One region of the Actinomadura sp. NAK00032 genome, then DNA from elsewhere that is predicted to be linked to it. Evidence: predicted binding sites of a transcription regulator. Region 1 holds the regulator's gene; the other holds the start of a gene.

The links. Region 1 encodes HspR, which represses chaperone genes until heat shock. Its sites were predicted from a motif close to ANTTGAGTCNNNNNGACTCAANT; they were not measured.
Region 2: a site for HspR is predicted at 1,416-1,438, ahead of lon (endopeptidase La). Genes of this name have one in related genera too.

Annotation. Positions count from the first base shown of each region.
Region 1 covers NZ_CP054932.1:387,815-391,021, reverse strand. The annotation lists gene grpE (nucleotide exchange factor GrpE) at 1-363, shown strand, start outside; gene dnaJ (molecular chaperone DnaJ) at 452-1,630, shown strand; gene HUT06_RS01950 (heat shock protein transcriptional repressor HspR) at 1,635-2,078, shown strand; gene clpB (ATP-dependent chaperone ClpB) at 2,103-3,207, shown strand, end outside.
Region 2 covers NZ_CP054932.1:6,163,188-6,166,394, forward strand. The annotation lists gene lon (endopeptidase La) at 1-1,382, opposite strand, end outside; gene HUT06_RS28440 (LysR family transcriptional regulator) at 1,485-2,396, opposite strand; gene HUT06_RS28445 (nuclear transport factor 2 family protein) at 2,516-3,022, shown strand; gene HUT06_RS28450 (MFS transporter) at 3,083-3,207, shown strand, end outside.

The sequences.
Region 1 (3,207 bases):
CAGGCCCTCGGGCAGGTGCTGTCCGAGCTGCTCCCGGTGCTGGACGACATCGGCCGCGCCCGCGACCACGACGAGCTCACCGGCGGGTTCAAGTCCGTCGCGGAGAGCCTGGAGGCGGTCACGGGCAAGCTCGGCCTGGAGCGGTACGGCGAGAAGGGCGAGCCCTTCGACCCGACCGTGCACGAGGCGCTGATGCACTCGCTCTCGGCGGACGTGACCGAGACGAGCGTCGTCGACGTCCTCCAGCCCGGGTACCGGATCGGCGAGCGGATACTGCGCGCGGCGCGCGTCGCGGTGGCCGACCCCGACCCGGACGCCGGCCCGGGCGAGCCCGGCGACCGGCCGGGCGACGACGGCGAATGAGCCCGCGCGGGCCCGCTCCCATCCGGGGGCGGGCCCGGCCCGGGCGTGAGGACATGTGGCAAGTGGCGAGAGCAGAAGGCGGGGCGCCGTGAGCACCAAGGACTACCTGGAGAAGGACTACTACAAGGTCCTCGGTGTGGCGAAGACGGCCTCGCAGGAGGAGATCAAGAAGTCCTACCGGAAGCTGGCGCGCAAGTACCACCCGGACACCAACAAGGGTGACGCGGAGGCCGAGGAGCGTTTCAAGGAGGTCTCCGAGGCCTACGACGTGCTGTCGGACGAGAAGCGCCGCAAGGAGTACGACGCCGTCCGGTCGATGCCGGGCGGGTTCCGCGGCGGCCAGCAGGGCGGCGGCTTCGGGTTCGACCTCGGCGACCTGTTCGGCCAGGGCGGCGGCACCGGGACGCAGACCGGCGGCGCCGGCGAGCGCATCGGCGACCTGTTCGGCGGCCTGTTCGGCCGGGGCGGCGGCACCACCCGCACCACGGGGACGACGCGGCGCGCCCGGCGCGGCGCGGACGTGGAGACCGAGGTGACGCTGTCGTTCGGCCGCGCGATGAACGGCGTGACCGTCCCGATCAAGCTGACCAGCGAGGCGGCCTGCGACGCGTGCCGGGGCACCGGCGCGAAGGCCGGCACCGTGCCGCGGGTCTGCCCGAACTGCGAGGGCACCGGGCACGAGACCCGCAACCTCGGCAACTTCGGCTTCCAGGAGCCGTGCCACGAGTGCCGCGGCCGCGGCCTCGTCGTCGACGACCCGTGCCCGATCTGCCACGGCAGCGGCCGCGCGACCGGCACCCGCACCATCCAGGCCCGCATCCCGGCGGGCGTCGCCGACGGCCAGAAGATCCGGCTGAAGGGCAAGGGCGCCCCGGGCGAGAACGGCGGCCCGGCCGGCGACCTGTACGTGAACATCAAGGTGCGCCCGCACCCGGTGTTCGGCCGCAGCGGCGACAACCTCACCCTGACGATCCCGGTGACGTTCCCCGAGGCCGCGCTCGGCGGGGAGATCCGCGTCCCGACGTTCCAGGGCCAGCCCGTCACGCTGAAGCTGCCGGAGGGCACGCCCAACGGCCGCAAGTTCCGCGTGAAGGGCCGCGGCGCGACCCGGCGCGACGGCACGAAGGGCGACCTGCTCGTCACCGTCGACGTGCACGTCCCGCAGAAGCTGGACGAGCAGTCCCGCGAGGCCCTCGCCAAGCTCCGCGAGTCGGGCGACGGCGACGACCTCCGCGCCGACATCCTGCAGCAGGCCAGGCAGGAGTGAAGGCATGGATCCCTTCGGTGACGACACGCCGGTCTATGTGATCTCGGTGGCGGCGCAGCTGTCGGGGCTGCATCCGCAGACGCTGCGCACCTACGACCGGATGGGGCTGGTGTCCCCCGGCCGCACGGCCGGCCGGGGGCGGCGGTACTCGATGCGCGACATCGTGCTGCTGCGCGAGATCCAGCGGCTCTCCCAGGAGGAGGGCATCAACCTGTCCGGCATCAAGCACATCCTGGAGCTGCAGCGCGACAACGTGCGGCTCCGCGAGGAGCTCGGGAAGGCGCACGCCGCGCTGGAGGAGCTCGCCAACGAACTCGAATCGACCCGGTCCGTCGCGGCGCGGCTGGCGCAGCAGCGGCGGCACGGGGAACAGGGCGCGCCCGGGTCCGACCTGGTGCCGATCAGGCACACGAGCGTCGTGGTCTGGCGGGAGCGCAACTCCGAATAGGCACTTTTCACGGGGACTGGGGACATGGACTACAAGCTGACGCAGAAGAGCCAGGAGGCGGTGTCGGTCGCGGTCCGCAGGGCGGCGGCCGAGGGGCATCCCGAGGTCGAGCCGCAGCATCTGCTGGTGGCGCTGATCGCGCTGCCGGACGGGACGGCGGTGCCGCTGCTGGAGGCGGTCGGCGCCGACTGGCAGGCGATCCGGCGGCGGGCGGAGGAGCAGCTCGCCGCGCTGCCGAAGGCGCAGGGGTCGACGGTGTCGTCCCCGCGGCTGTCGGGCCTGCTGCAGCGGTCGATCAACACGGCGGCGAACCGGGCGCAGCAGCTGGAGGACGAGTACGTCTCGACCGAGCACCTGCTGGTCGGCCTCGCCGCGGACGGCGGCCCGGCGGCGGGCCTGCTGAAGGAGTTCGGGGCGACGCCGCAGGCGCTGCTGGACGCGTTCGAGAAGGTGCGCGGGCACGCCCGCGTCACCAGCGAGAACCCCGAGGGCACGTACCAGTCGCTGGAGAAGTACGGCGTCGACCTGACGGCGGCGGCCCGCGACGGGCGGCTCGACCCGGTCATCGGCCGGGACGCGGAGATCCGCCGGGTCGTGCAGGTGCTGTCGCGCCGCACGAAGAACAACCCGGTGCTGATCGGTGAGCCCGGCGTCGGCAAGACGGCCGTGGTGGAGGGTCTCGCGCAGCGCATCATCGCGGGCGACGTGCCCGAGTCGCTGCGCGGCAAGAAGCTCGTCTCGCTGGACCTCGGCGCGATGGTCGCGGGCGCGAAGTACCGCGGCGAGTTCGAGGAGCGGCTGAAGGCCGTGCTGAACGAGATCAAGGAGTCCGAGGGGCAGGTCGTCACGTTCATCGACGAGCTGCACACCGTCGTCGGGGCGGGCGCGGCCGAGGGCGCGATGGACGCCGGCAACATGCTGAAGCCGATGCTGGCGCGCGGCGAGCTGCGCATGATCGGCGCGACGACGCTGGACGAGTACCGCGAGCGCATCGAGAAGGACCCGGCGCTGGAGCGCCGCTTCCAGCAGATCTTCGTCGGCGAGCCCACGGTGGAGGACTCGATCGCGATCCTGCGCGGGCTGAAGGGCCGCTACGAGGCGCACCACAAGGTGCAGATCAACGACTCGG
Region 2 (3,207 bases), 5.8 Mb from region 1:
AAGGTGTGGTTCTGCTCGGGGTCGAGGACCTCCAGCAGCGCCGCCGTCGGGTCGCCGCGGTAGTCGGCGCCGACCTTGTCGACCTCGTCCAGCAGGACGACCGGGTTCATCGAGCCGGCCTCGCGGATGGCCCGGACGATGCGTCCGGGAAGCGCGCCCACGTACGTGCGGCGGTGGCCGCGGATCTCAGCCTCGTCCCTGACGCCGCCCAGGGCGACACGGACGAACTGGCGCCCCATGGCCCGCGCGACCGACTCGCCCAGCGAGGTCTTGCCCACGCCGGGAGGACCGGTCAGCGCCAGCACGGCGCCGCTCCTGCGGCCGCCCACCACGCCGAGGCCGCGGTCCTCACGCCGCTTGCGCACGGCCAGGTACTCGATGATGCGCTCCTTCACATCGTCCAGCCCGGCGTGGTCGGCGTCCAGGATCTCGCGGGCGCCCGCGATGTCGTAGGCGTCCTCGGTGCGCTCGTTCCACGGGATGTCGAGGACGGTGTCGAGCCAGGTGCGGATCCAGCCGCCCTCGGGCGAGGCGTCGGACGACCGCTCCAGCTTGTCGACCTCCTTCAGCGCCGCCTCGCGCACCTTCTCGGGGAGGTTCGCGGCCTCGATCCGGGCCCGGTAGTCGTCCTCCTCGTCGGCGGGGTCGCCGTTCAGCTCGGCCAGCTCCTTGCGGATGGCCTCCTGCTGCTGGCGCAGCAGGAACTCCCGCTGCGTCTTCTCCATGCCCTCCTGGACGTCCTTGCGGATCGTCTCCGCCACGTCCAGCTCGGCGAGGTGGTCGCGGGTCCAGCCGATGAGCAGCTCCAGCCGCTCGACCACGTCGACGGTCTCCAGGACCTCGATCTTCTGCTCGTCGGTCAGGTAGGGCGCGTAGCCGGCGTTGTCGGCCAGCGTGGACGGGTCGTCGATCTGCTGCACCACGTCCACGACCTGCCAGGCGCCGCGCTTCTGCAGGATCCCGGCGACCAGGCCCTTGTACTCCTTGGCCAGCTCCTGCGCCCGCCCGGACGCCGGCGGGGCCTCGATCACGGTGCCCTCGACCCACAGCGCCGCGCCGGGGCCGGTCGTCCCGGTCCCGATCCGCACCCGGGACACGCCGCGGACGACCGCGCCCGGCTCGCCGCCGGGCAGCCGGCCCTCCTGCTCGACCACGCCGAGCGTGCCGACGTCGGAGTACCGCCCGTTCAGTCTGGGCACCAGCAGCACCCGCGGCTTCGCCGCCGACCGGATGCCCGGGCCCTTGGACTGCGACACCGCCCGCGCGGCCTGGATCGCCGCCCGCACCTCGCCGTTCTCGGAGAGGTCCAGGGGGACCACCATGCCGGGCAGAACGACCCCGTCCTCCAGGGGCAGCACCGGCAGCGTCAGGGTTTCGCTCATGCTCAGCTCCAAGTCCGTTGCGACCCAACCTCAAGTTGAGTCATACACACTCAAGAAAACGGAGCAGCATTTTGTTTCCGCAGCAACGTTCGCTCTCAGCGATCACCGGCCGAGCGTCCCGCCCGCGTGGCCGAGGAGGTCGCGGGCGGCCTCGGCGAAGGCGAGGACGCGCGCCGTGGCGTTGTCGGCCCGCCACAGCAGGCCCCAGCGCAGCGGCGGAGCGTCGTCGAAGGGGACATAGGCGACATCGGGGCGGGCGTAGTAGCGCCTGGCCTGCGCCCCGACCGGGAAGACGCCGCGGCCGGCGCCGATGAGGGTGAGCACCTCGTTGAAGGTGGCGGCGGAAGGGCCGTGGGCGATCGGCCGTCCGGACGGCGTGGCCTGGGGGGTGCGGTCGCGGCGGAGCGACTCGGGCAGCGTGCCGGGAAGCTGGAGCAGGGGCGCCCGCGCCAAGTCCTCCAGGCTGACGGACGAGCGGCGCGCGAACGGGTGCCCGACCGGCACGGCGAGCATGCGCGCCTCCGACACCAGGACGGGGCCGGTGGCGATGCCGGGTTCGTCGATGGGGAAGGTGCCGAGGGCCAGGTCGGTCCCGCCGTCGCGCAGCCACGGCATCAGGTCGGCCATCTGCGCCTCGCGGAGCCGGACGTCGCAGTCGGGGTGGCGCCCGCGGAACAGTTCGGCGGCCCCGGCCAGCAGCTGCCCGCCCGCGGCACCGACGAACGCGACCCGCAGGGTGCCGGTCAGGCCGCGGCCGGCGGCGACGGCCTCCTCGAAGGCTCCGGTGATCTGCGCCCAGGCCGGGCGCAGCCGCTCGTCCAGCCGCCGTCCCGCCTCCGTCAGCTCCACCCGGCGGCTGGTGCGGTCGAACAGCGGCACCCCGACGCGGCGCTCCAGCTTGGCGATCGTCTGGCTGATCCGGGCGGTGGACACGTGCAGCCGCTCGGCTGTGCGGCCGAAGTGCAGCTCTTCGGCGAGGACGAGGAGCGCCTCGATCTCATGCCGTTCCAGCACGTCTCCCCCAATCGTTAAGTCAGGCTTGACGATTGTTGCACAGCGGCGCGTTGATCCGCCGTGTTCCCCGGTCGAGAGTGGAACCGCCCATCCCCCCTCCGACCTGCACGGGAGCACGCATGTACTGCACCGATGGACGCGCCGTGTCCGCACCGGCCACCGACTCCGTCGCCGTCGCGCGGGAACTGCGCGACCGAACCGAGATCGTGGACGCGCTCTACCGCTTCGGCCTCGGCCAGGACCTGAAGGACAAGGACCTGTTCGCCTCCGCCTTCGCCCCCGGCGCCGAACTGGACTTCCGTCCCGCGGCGGCCCGCTGGGGCGGGAGCCCGCCCCTGATGACCGGGCGCGACGCCATCGTCACCACCATCCTGGCCATGTTCGCCGGACGGGTGGACACCACCCACCAGATCACCAACCCCCGCATCGCCGTCGACGGCGACACCGCGCGCCTGACCGCGCTGGTGGAGGCCCAGCACCTGCTGACCGCCGACCACGCCACCTTCGCCCTGCTGAAGAACCCCTACGACGTCGACCTGGTCCGCGACGGGGACCGCTGGGTGATCCGCCGCCTGCGCATCGACAACACCTGGTACACCGGCGACCCCACCGCCATCTTCGGCTGACCCCGCAGGTCCGCCGGCCTGACCGTCCATTCTCCCGATCTCTGACGAAGGTGCTTTCCCATGTCCACCGTCCACCCGGCCCGAGCCGGGTTCCCGCACCGGCGGCTCGCGCTGGCGCTGCTGGCGTTCGCGCAACTGATCATCTCCCTCGACTACAACATCGTGTACGTGGCGCTGCCCGAGAT